3 regions of the Bacillus sp. YH3-2-B2 genome follow, and region 3 is predicted to be linked to each of the others. Evidence: riboswitches for the same ligand, from Rfam matches in the RefSeq annotation. Region 3 holds a riboswitch; each other region holds the start of a gene.
What was found. A riboswitch is a leader RNA that binds a small molecule or an ion and turns the genes downstream of it on or off. The one in region 3 is predicted to bind S-adenosylmethionine.
Positions count from the first base shown of each region.

Region 1: linked by a shared signal. The riboswitch ahead of metK (methionine adenosyltransferase) and the one ahead of metE (5-methyltetrahydropteroyltriglutamate--homocysteine S-methyltransferase) in region 3 are both predicted to bind S-adenosylmethionine.
Region 2: linked by a shared signal. The riboswitch ahead of ACWJJX_RS03415 (phosphoadenylyl-sulfate reductase) and the one ahead of metE (5-methyltetrahydropteroyltriglutamate--homocysteine S-methyltransferase) in region 3 are both predicted to bind S-adenosylmethionine.

Region 1 is NZ_JBSJQE010000008.1:23,416-25,618, forward strand. It holds gene pckA (phosphoenolpyruvate carboxykinase (ATP)) at 1-643, opposite strand, end outside; SAM riboswitch class I at 841-980, shown strand; gene metK (methionine adenosyltransferase) at 1,150-2,203, shown strand, end outside.
Region 2 is NZ_JBSJQE010000001.1:679,116-681,318, reverse strand. It holds gene ACWJJX_RS03420 (inorganic phosphate transporter) at 1-177, opposite strand, end outside; gene ACWJJX_RS03415 (phosphoadenylyl-sulfate reductase) at 190-891, opposite strand; SAM riboswitch class I at 1,018-1,122, opposite strand; gene pyrE (orotate phosphoribosyltransferase) at 1,224-1,856, opposite strand; gene pyrF (orotidine-5'-phosphate decarboxylase) at 1,853-2,203, opposite strand, start outside.
Region 3 is NZ_JBSJQE010000001.1:403,104-405,306, reverse strand. It holds gene ACWJJX_RS02250 (S8 family peptidase) at 1-928, shown strand, start outside; SAM riboswitch class I at 1,068-1,222, shown strand; gene metE (5-methyltetrahydropteroyltriglutamate--homocysteine S-methyltransferase) at 1,306-2,203, shown strand, end outside.

The DNA of each region.
Region 1 (2,203 bases), on a different contig from region 3:
GCAGTATATCCTGCTGCGGAAGCAGGAAGTTCATAATGGAAAATATTGATTTTTTCATTTCTCCGGCGTATTCGGTGCCGCCGATTAAAATGACGCGCTTTTCGAAAGAGACAATGATAAATGTTTCCGAATGCGTGCCGTCCGTCTCCGGGTCTGCTTTAAAATGCGGAGCTGAGAGAATGGTGAAAGGCTGCGCTTGCGGGTCTCTTTCATCCGTTTCCGGTCTGATAAACAGCTGGCGCGCGAATAAATTGTGCCACGCAAATTCATTTACGACCGTAATCGGCAGTCTGTATTTTTCATCCGCTCCCGCGAATCCTTCAAACACAAACAGTTCATCCCGCTGTTTTAAGTAGCTGACGACTTTGGCGTACAGCTTTTCAAACGCCTCTTCAGAAATGGGCTGATTCACCGCGCCCCAATCAATTTGATTTTCTGTGCTTTGTTCACGGACGATAAATTTATCTTTAGGTGACCGGCCTGTATATGCGCCGGTGGTGGCGCGTACGGCGCCCGTTGATGTCAGCGTTCCTTCATTTCGGCTGATTACTTTTTCGGTAAGTTTTGGAGCCGATAAATTATGATGCACATTCGGACTTGCAAGTAATGCTTGAAGATCTGCGGTTAAATCAACTAATTTCATAAAAACCTTCCTTTGCCGGTTTATTTGTATTTCGCTGAATGTGGAATTAGTATAACATATATCTGAAAATAGTCTATACTATTTGCGGTTTTTTGTTTGTGTTTTTCCATTGCTTCCCGAAATAAAGGCGCGCAATCGCTTTAATTCATATTGACACTTTCCGCCCTTTTACGATAAGATATTTCATTGAGCGGATACTCTTATCCCGAGCTGGCGGAGGGACAGGCCCGATGAAGCCCAGCAACCGGTTTCTCTGTAAAAAAGCAGGTGAAAACACTGTGGGAAACCAAGGTGCTAACCTGATGCAAGGTTTAATATTTTCCTTGAGCGATAAGAGTGAAAGGCACACAGACCAAACCCTTTCCTCGAGTGGAAAAGGTTTTTTTATTTCATAAAATATGCCAATTAACATTCTCTGATATAGTATGACATTGTATTAAGAGGGAGCGAGTTCCGTATCATATGAGAAGGTCTTGCAAAAGATCTTTTTTCAGGAGGAAAAGTGAATGAGTAAAAACCGTCGACTATTTACATCTGAATCTGTTACTGAGGGTCATCCGGACAAAATCTGTGACCAAATTTCTGACAGTATCTTAGATGAGATTTTAAAAAATGACCCGAACGCGCGCGTGGCCTGCGAAACATCTGTAACGACAGGACTTGTGCTGGTAAGCGGAGAGATTACTACATCAACATACGTTGACATTCCGAAAACAGTCCGTGAAACGATTAAAGAAATCGGCTACACACGCGCCAAATACGGATTTGATGCGGAGACTTGCGCTGTTTTAACATCAATTGATGAACAGTCTGCGGATATCGCAATGGGTGTCGATCAGGCTCTTGAAGCGCGTGAAGGCACAATGAGCGATGCTGAAATCGAAGCAATCGGAGCGGGAGACCAAGGCCTGATGTTCGGTTATGCGTGTAACGAAACGAAAGAGCTTATGCCGCTTCCGATCTCTTTGGCGCATAAATTAGCCCGCCGTTTGAGCGAAGTCCGCAAAGAAGACATTCTTCCGTACCTTCGCCCTGACGGCAAAACGCAAGTTACCGTTGAATATGATGAAAACAACAAGCCGGTCCGCATCGACGCGATCGTCATTTCAACTCAGCACCACCCGGAAATTACGCTTGAGCAGATTCAGCGCAATCTGAAAGAGCATGTCATTAACCCTGTTGTGCCTGAGGAACTGATCGATGAAGAAACAAAATACTTCATCAACCCTACGGGACGTTTCGTAATCGGCGGACCTCAAGGTGATGCGGGTCTTACCGGCCGTAAAATCATCGTTGACACATACGGCGGATATGCACGTCACGGCGGCGGCGCATTCTCCGGTAAGGATGCGACGAAGGTAGACCGTTCTGCGGCATACGCTGCGAGATACGTAGCGAAAAACATCGTGGCAGCAGGTCTTGCTGATTCTTGTGAAGTGCAGCTTGCATACGCGATCGGCGTGGCACAGCCTGTTTCTATTTCCATCAATACATTTGATACAGGAAAAGCTTCTGAAGAAAAACTGATCGAAGTCGTACGGAATAACTTCGACCTGAGAC
Region 2 (2,203 bases), 280 kb from region 3:
GACTTCACCGCCGCCGATAACCGCCCCTGACAGGACTCCGGCCGCGCAGATGATCAGCGCATACGTTTTCTTTTTAACGGCGCCGGACCCGTAAGCGACTCCCATTGATGCCGCGGCTCCGCTGGCTCCGATATTCATGGCAAAAAACAGGCAGAATAAAATAGCGGCTAATTCCATCGGGCAGCTCCTTTATTCATGCAGTCCGCATTCTGTTTTCGCCATGCCGTTCCATCTGCCGCTCCGCAAATCTTCCGCGGTAAACGCAGGTGAAGTGCACGGTTCACAGCCGATGCTCGGATACCCCTGATCATGGAGGATATTGTAATCCAGCTCATGCTTGGAAGTATATCTCCAGATGTCTTTCCATGTCCAATGGATCAGCGGGCATACTTTAATCGATTGAAACTTGTCGTCTTTATTCAGGAAATTCGTATTCGCCCGGCTCGGCCCTTGATCTCGGCGAAGGCCGGACAGCCATGCCGGATGCCCTGCGAGTGCTTCTCTTAACGGCAGAATTTTTCTGATGTAGCAGCACTGGTTCGGTTCTCTTTCCCACAGTTTATCTCCGTGAGCCTCGGCCTGTTCCTCGAGAGTAAGGCTGGGCTTTTTCAGGATAATGTTCAGCCCCGGGTAACGTTCTTTCACTTTTTCGATCGTTTCATATGTTTCTTTAAAGTGAAGACCCGTATCGAGAAACACGATTTCCGCGTCTTTCTTTACTTTAGAAATTAAATCGATCAGGACGATGCCCTCAATCCCGAAGCTGCACGCGTAAACAAGCTGGTCTCCGTAGTGGCCGTATGCCCATTTTAAAACGGACAGCGCGCCTTTATAGGAATCGTCTTCCGGAAATGTAATCGCCGGCTCTTCCCATGTGTCATACGTTAGCATTTTTTCTTTCCTCCTCCCGGAGACAATCAAACAGCTGTTGTTCTCTGCCGGTTGTCTTATCCCTCAATCTTTTTTTATATAAAAAACTTTCAATCCAGCGGAATGAAAGACAGTGACCCGGTATAGCCCTTATCTTCAAAATGCTGTGCATTTTTCTGGATGCGGCACCTTGCAATACACGCAGGTTGCCGGGCGTCATCGGTCCAGTCCCTCAGCCGCTCTTGATAAGCTTTTTAGATTTGTACTAAATTTTAGCACAATTCTAACAGAAGTCAACCCGAGTTTTTTGATAGGAATAATAAAACAGGCCCTGAGGCCTGTTTTTATTGTCATTATTTTTTAAACCAATCTTTTGACTCGGGATTCAGTTTCCATGATTTCAGTTTTTCAATGTCAGCTGAATGAATCGTTCCGTTTTCAAGCGCGACTTCAATCAGCGTGTCATAATCGGTTAACGAGTAATAAGGAAGACCCGCTTTTTTAAAGGCTTCTTTTGCTTTCGGCAGTCCGTATGTAAAAATGGAAATGACGCCGAGGACTTCCGCGCCCTCTCTTTGAAGGGCCGCCGCAGCTTCAAGCACGCTGCCTCCGGTAGAAATCAAGTCTTCAATCACGACTGTTTTTTGTCCTTTCTTAATGGCGCCTTCTATTTGATTTCCTTTGCCGTGCGCTTTCGGTTTGCTTCTGACGTAGCACATCGGCGCGCCTGTACGGTCTGCGAGAAGCGCAGCATGCGGAATGCCCGCCGTTGCAGTGCCCGCGATCATCTCCGCCTCGGGGAAATGCTCCTTCAGCAGTTTGCCGAGCCCGTCCGCCACATCATTTCTCACTTTTGGATACGACAATGTCAGACGGTTGTCACAATAGATCGGTGATAAAATGCCGCTCGCCCACGTAAACGGCTCATTCGGACGTAAAAAGACAGCTTCAATGTGTAATAGATGTTTTGCGATAGCCTGTTTCATCGGCGAACGCCCTCCCATTCCAGTTTAATTGCTTCATATGCTTTAACGGGGTTTTCCGCTTTTGTAATTGAGCGGCCCACGACGATGGCTGACGAACCGTTTTCTTTCGCAAATGACGGAGTCGCCGTCCGGACTTGATCGTCAGCTGCGTCACTGGCCGTGCGGATGCCCGGCGTGACTGTCAGAAATGAAGGCCGGACCGCTTCATAAATGGCTTTTGTTTCATGGACCGAACATACCACTCCGTCCAGCCCGCACTCTTCCGCCATTTTGCCGTAGTGCACAACCGTTTCTAACAGCGGCTTTTGCAGCAGAAGCTCTTCCTTCGCCACCTGCTCTGAAGTGCT
Region 3 (2,203 bases):
CACGGATGAACAGATCATGGATGTGAACGAGCTTCCTGAGGGGATTAAAGTGATTAAGGCGCCAGAGTTGTGGGCAAAAGGGTTTAAAGGCAAGGATATTAAAATCGCGGTGCTTGACACAGGCTGCGACATCAATCATCCTGATTTGAAAGACCGGATTGTCGGCGGGAAAAACTTCACCGATGATGACGCAGGCAAAGAAGACGTGATTTCCGATTACAACGGACACGGGACACACGTTTCCGGAACGATTGCCGCCAATGATTCAAACGGCGGAATTTCGGGTGTCGCGCCGGAAGCAAGCCTTTTAATCGTTAAAGTTCTCGGCGGTCAAAACGGCAGCGGCAAATACGAATGGATCATTAACGGCATCAACTACGCCGTTGAACAAAAGGCGGACATTATTTCCATGTCACTCGGCGGGCCGAACGATGTGCCTGAATTGAAAGAAGCCGTCACAAATGCGGTAAACAGCGGTGTTCTGGTCGTTTGCGCGGCAGGAAACGAAGGCGACGGAGACGAGCGTACAGAGGAACTGTCATATCCGGCCGCTTACAACGAAGTAATCGCAGTCGGATCAGTCTCAATCGCCCGTAAATCGTCTGAATTTTCAAACGCCAATAAAGAGATTGACCTGGTGGCTCCGGGAGAAAATATTCTCTCCACCCTTCCCAACCATAAATACGGGAAGCTGACGGGCACTTCAATGGCCGCCCCGCATGTGAGCGGAGCGCTTGCCTTAATAAAAGGGCTTGAACAGGACGCGTTTCAGCGGACGCTTTCTGAGGCTGAAGTCTACGCCCAGCTCGTGCGGCGGACCCTTCCTTTGGACATCGCCAAAACATTGGCCGGGAACGGATTTCTGTATTTAGACGCGCCTGAAGTGCTGATGGAAAGAGCCGAACAGGCGCAGCTGCTGTCTTTCTGATATTTTTCTCGTATAATGATTGATCAGTTTGTCACATCACCAATTTTTAAATTGTGAGATTTTCTATTGACAGTGATCTGAATAAGCTGATAAGATAACCAACAAATGATGTAACTTTTCAAAAAAATTGAAATACTTTCTCTTATCGAGAGTTGGGCGAGGGATTGGCCTTTTGACCCCAACAGCAACCGACCGTAATTCCATTGTGAAATGGGGCGCGTGATTTTTGCGCCGAGACAATTGTCTCATAAGGCACGGTGCTAATTCCATCAGACGTGATCTGAGAGATAAGAGAGGCTTGCATTTTGAAGTTAAAGCCTCTTTCTCTCATGAGAAAGAGGCTTTTTTGTTACATCTCACTTAAAGGAGGAGACTTAATGACAACAATCAAAACTTCGAACCTCGGTTTTCCGAGAATCGGCTTGAACAGAGAATGGAAAAAAGCACTTGAGGCTTATTGGAAAGGAAACACTGATAAAGAAACGTTTCTTAAAGAGCTTGACGGCTTATTCTTATCAGCTGTCAAAACCCAGCTTGACCAACATATCGATATCGTGCCGGTCTCTGATTTCACCCATTATGACCATGTGCTTGATACCGCCGTCAGCTTTAACTGGATTCCGGAGAGATTCCGCAGCATCACGGATACCGTTGATACATATTTCGCGATTGCCCGCGGTGTAAAAGACGCCGTTTCCAGTGAAATGACGAAATGGTTCAATACCAACTACCATTACATCGTTCCTGAATATGACGAAAGCATTGAATTCCGTCTGACGAGAAATAAACAGCTTGATGACTACCGCCGGATCAAAGAAGAATTCGGAGCGGAAACGAAACCTGTCATCGTCGGTCCGTATACATTCGTCACGCTTGCGAAAGGATACGAAGAATCAGAAGCGAAAGCGATTCAAAAACGCCTTGTTCCTCTTTATGTGCAGCTGCTGAAAGAACTTGAAGCAGAAGGCGTCAAATGGGTTCAGATTGATGAGCCTGCCCTTGTGACAGCTTCTTCTGAAGACGTCCGCGCCGCCAAAGACCTCTATGAAGCGATCACAAAAGAGCTCTCAGGGCTGAATGTCCTCCTGCAGACATACTTTGATTCGGTTGATGCATATGAAGAACTCGTTTCTTATCCTGTACAGGGAATCGGACTTGATTTCGTGCATGATAAAGGCAGAAACCTTGAGCAATTGAAAAAGCACGGCTTCCCGAAAGATAAAGTGCTGGCAGCCGGTGTGGTCGACGGCCGGAACATTTGGAAAATTGATGTTG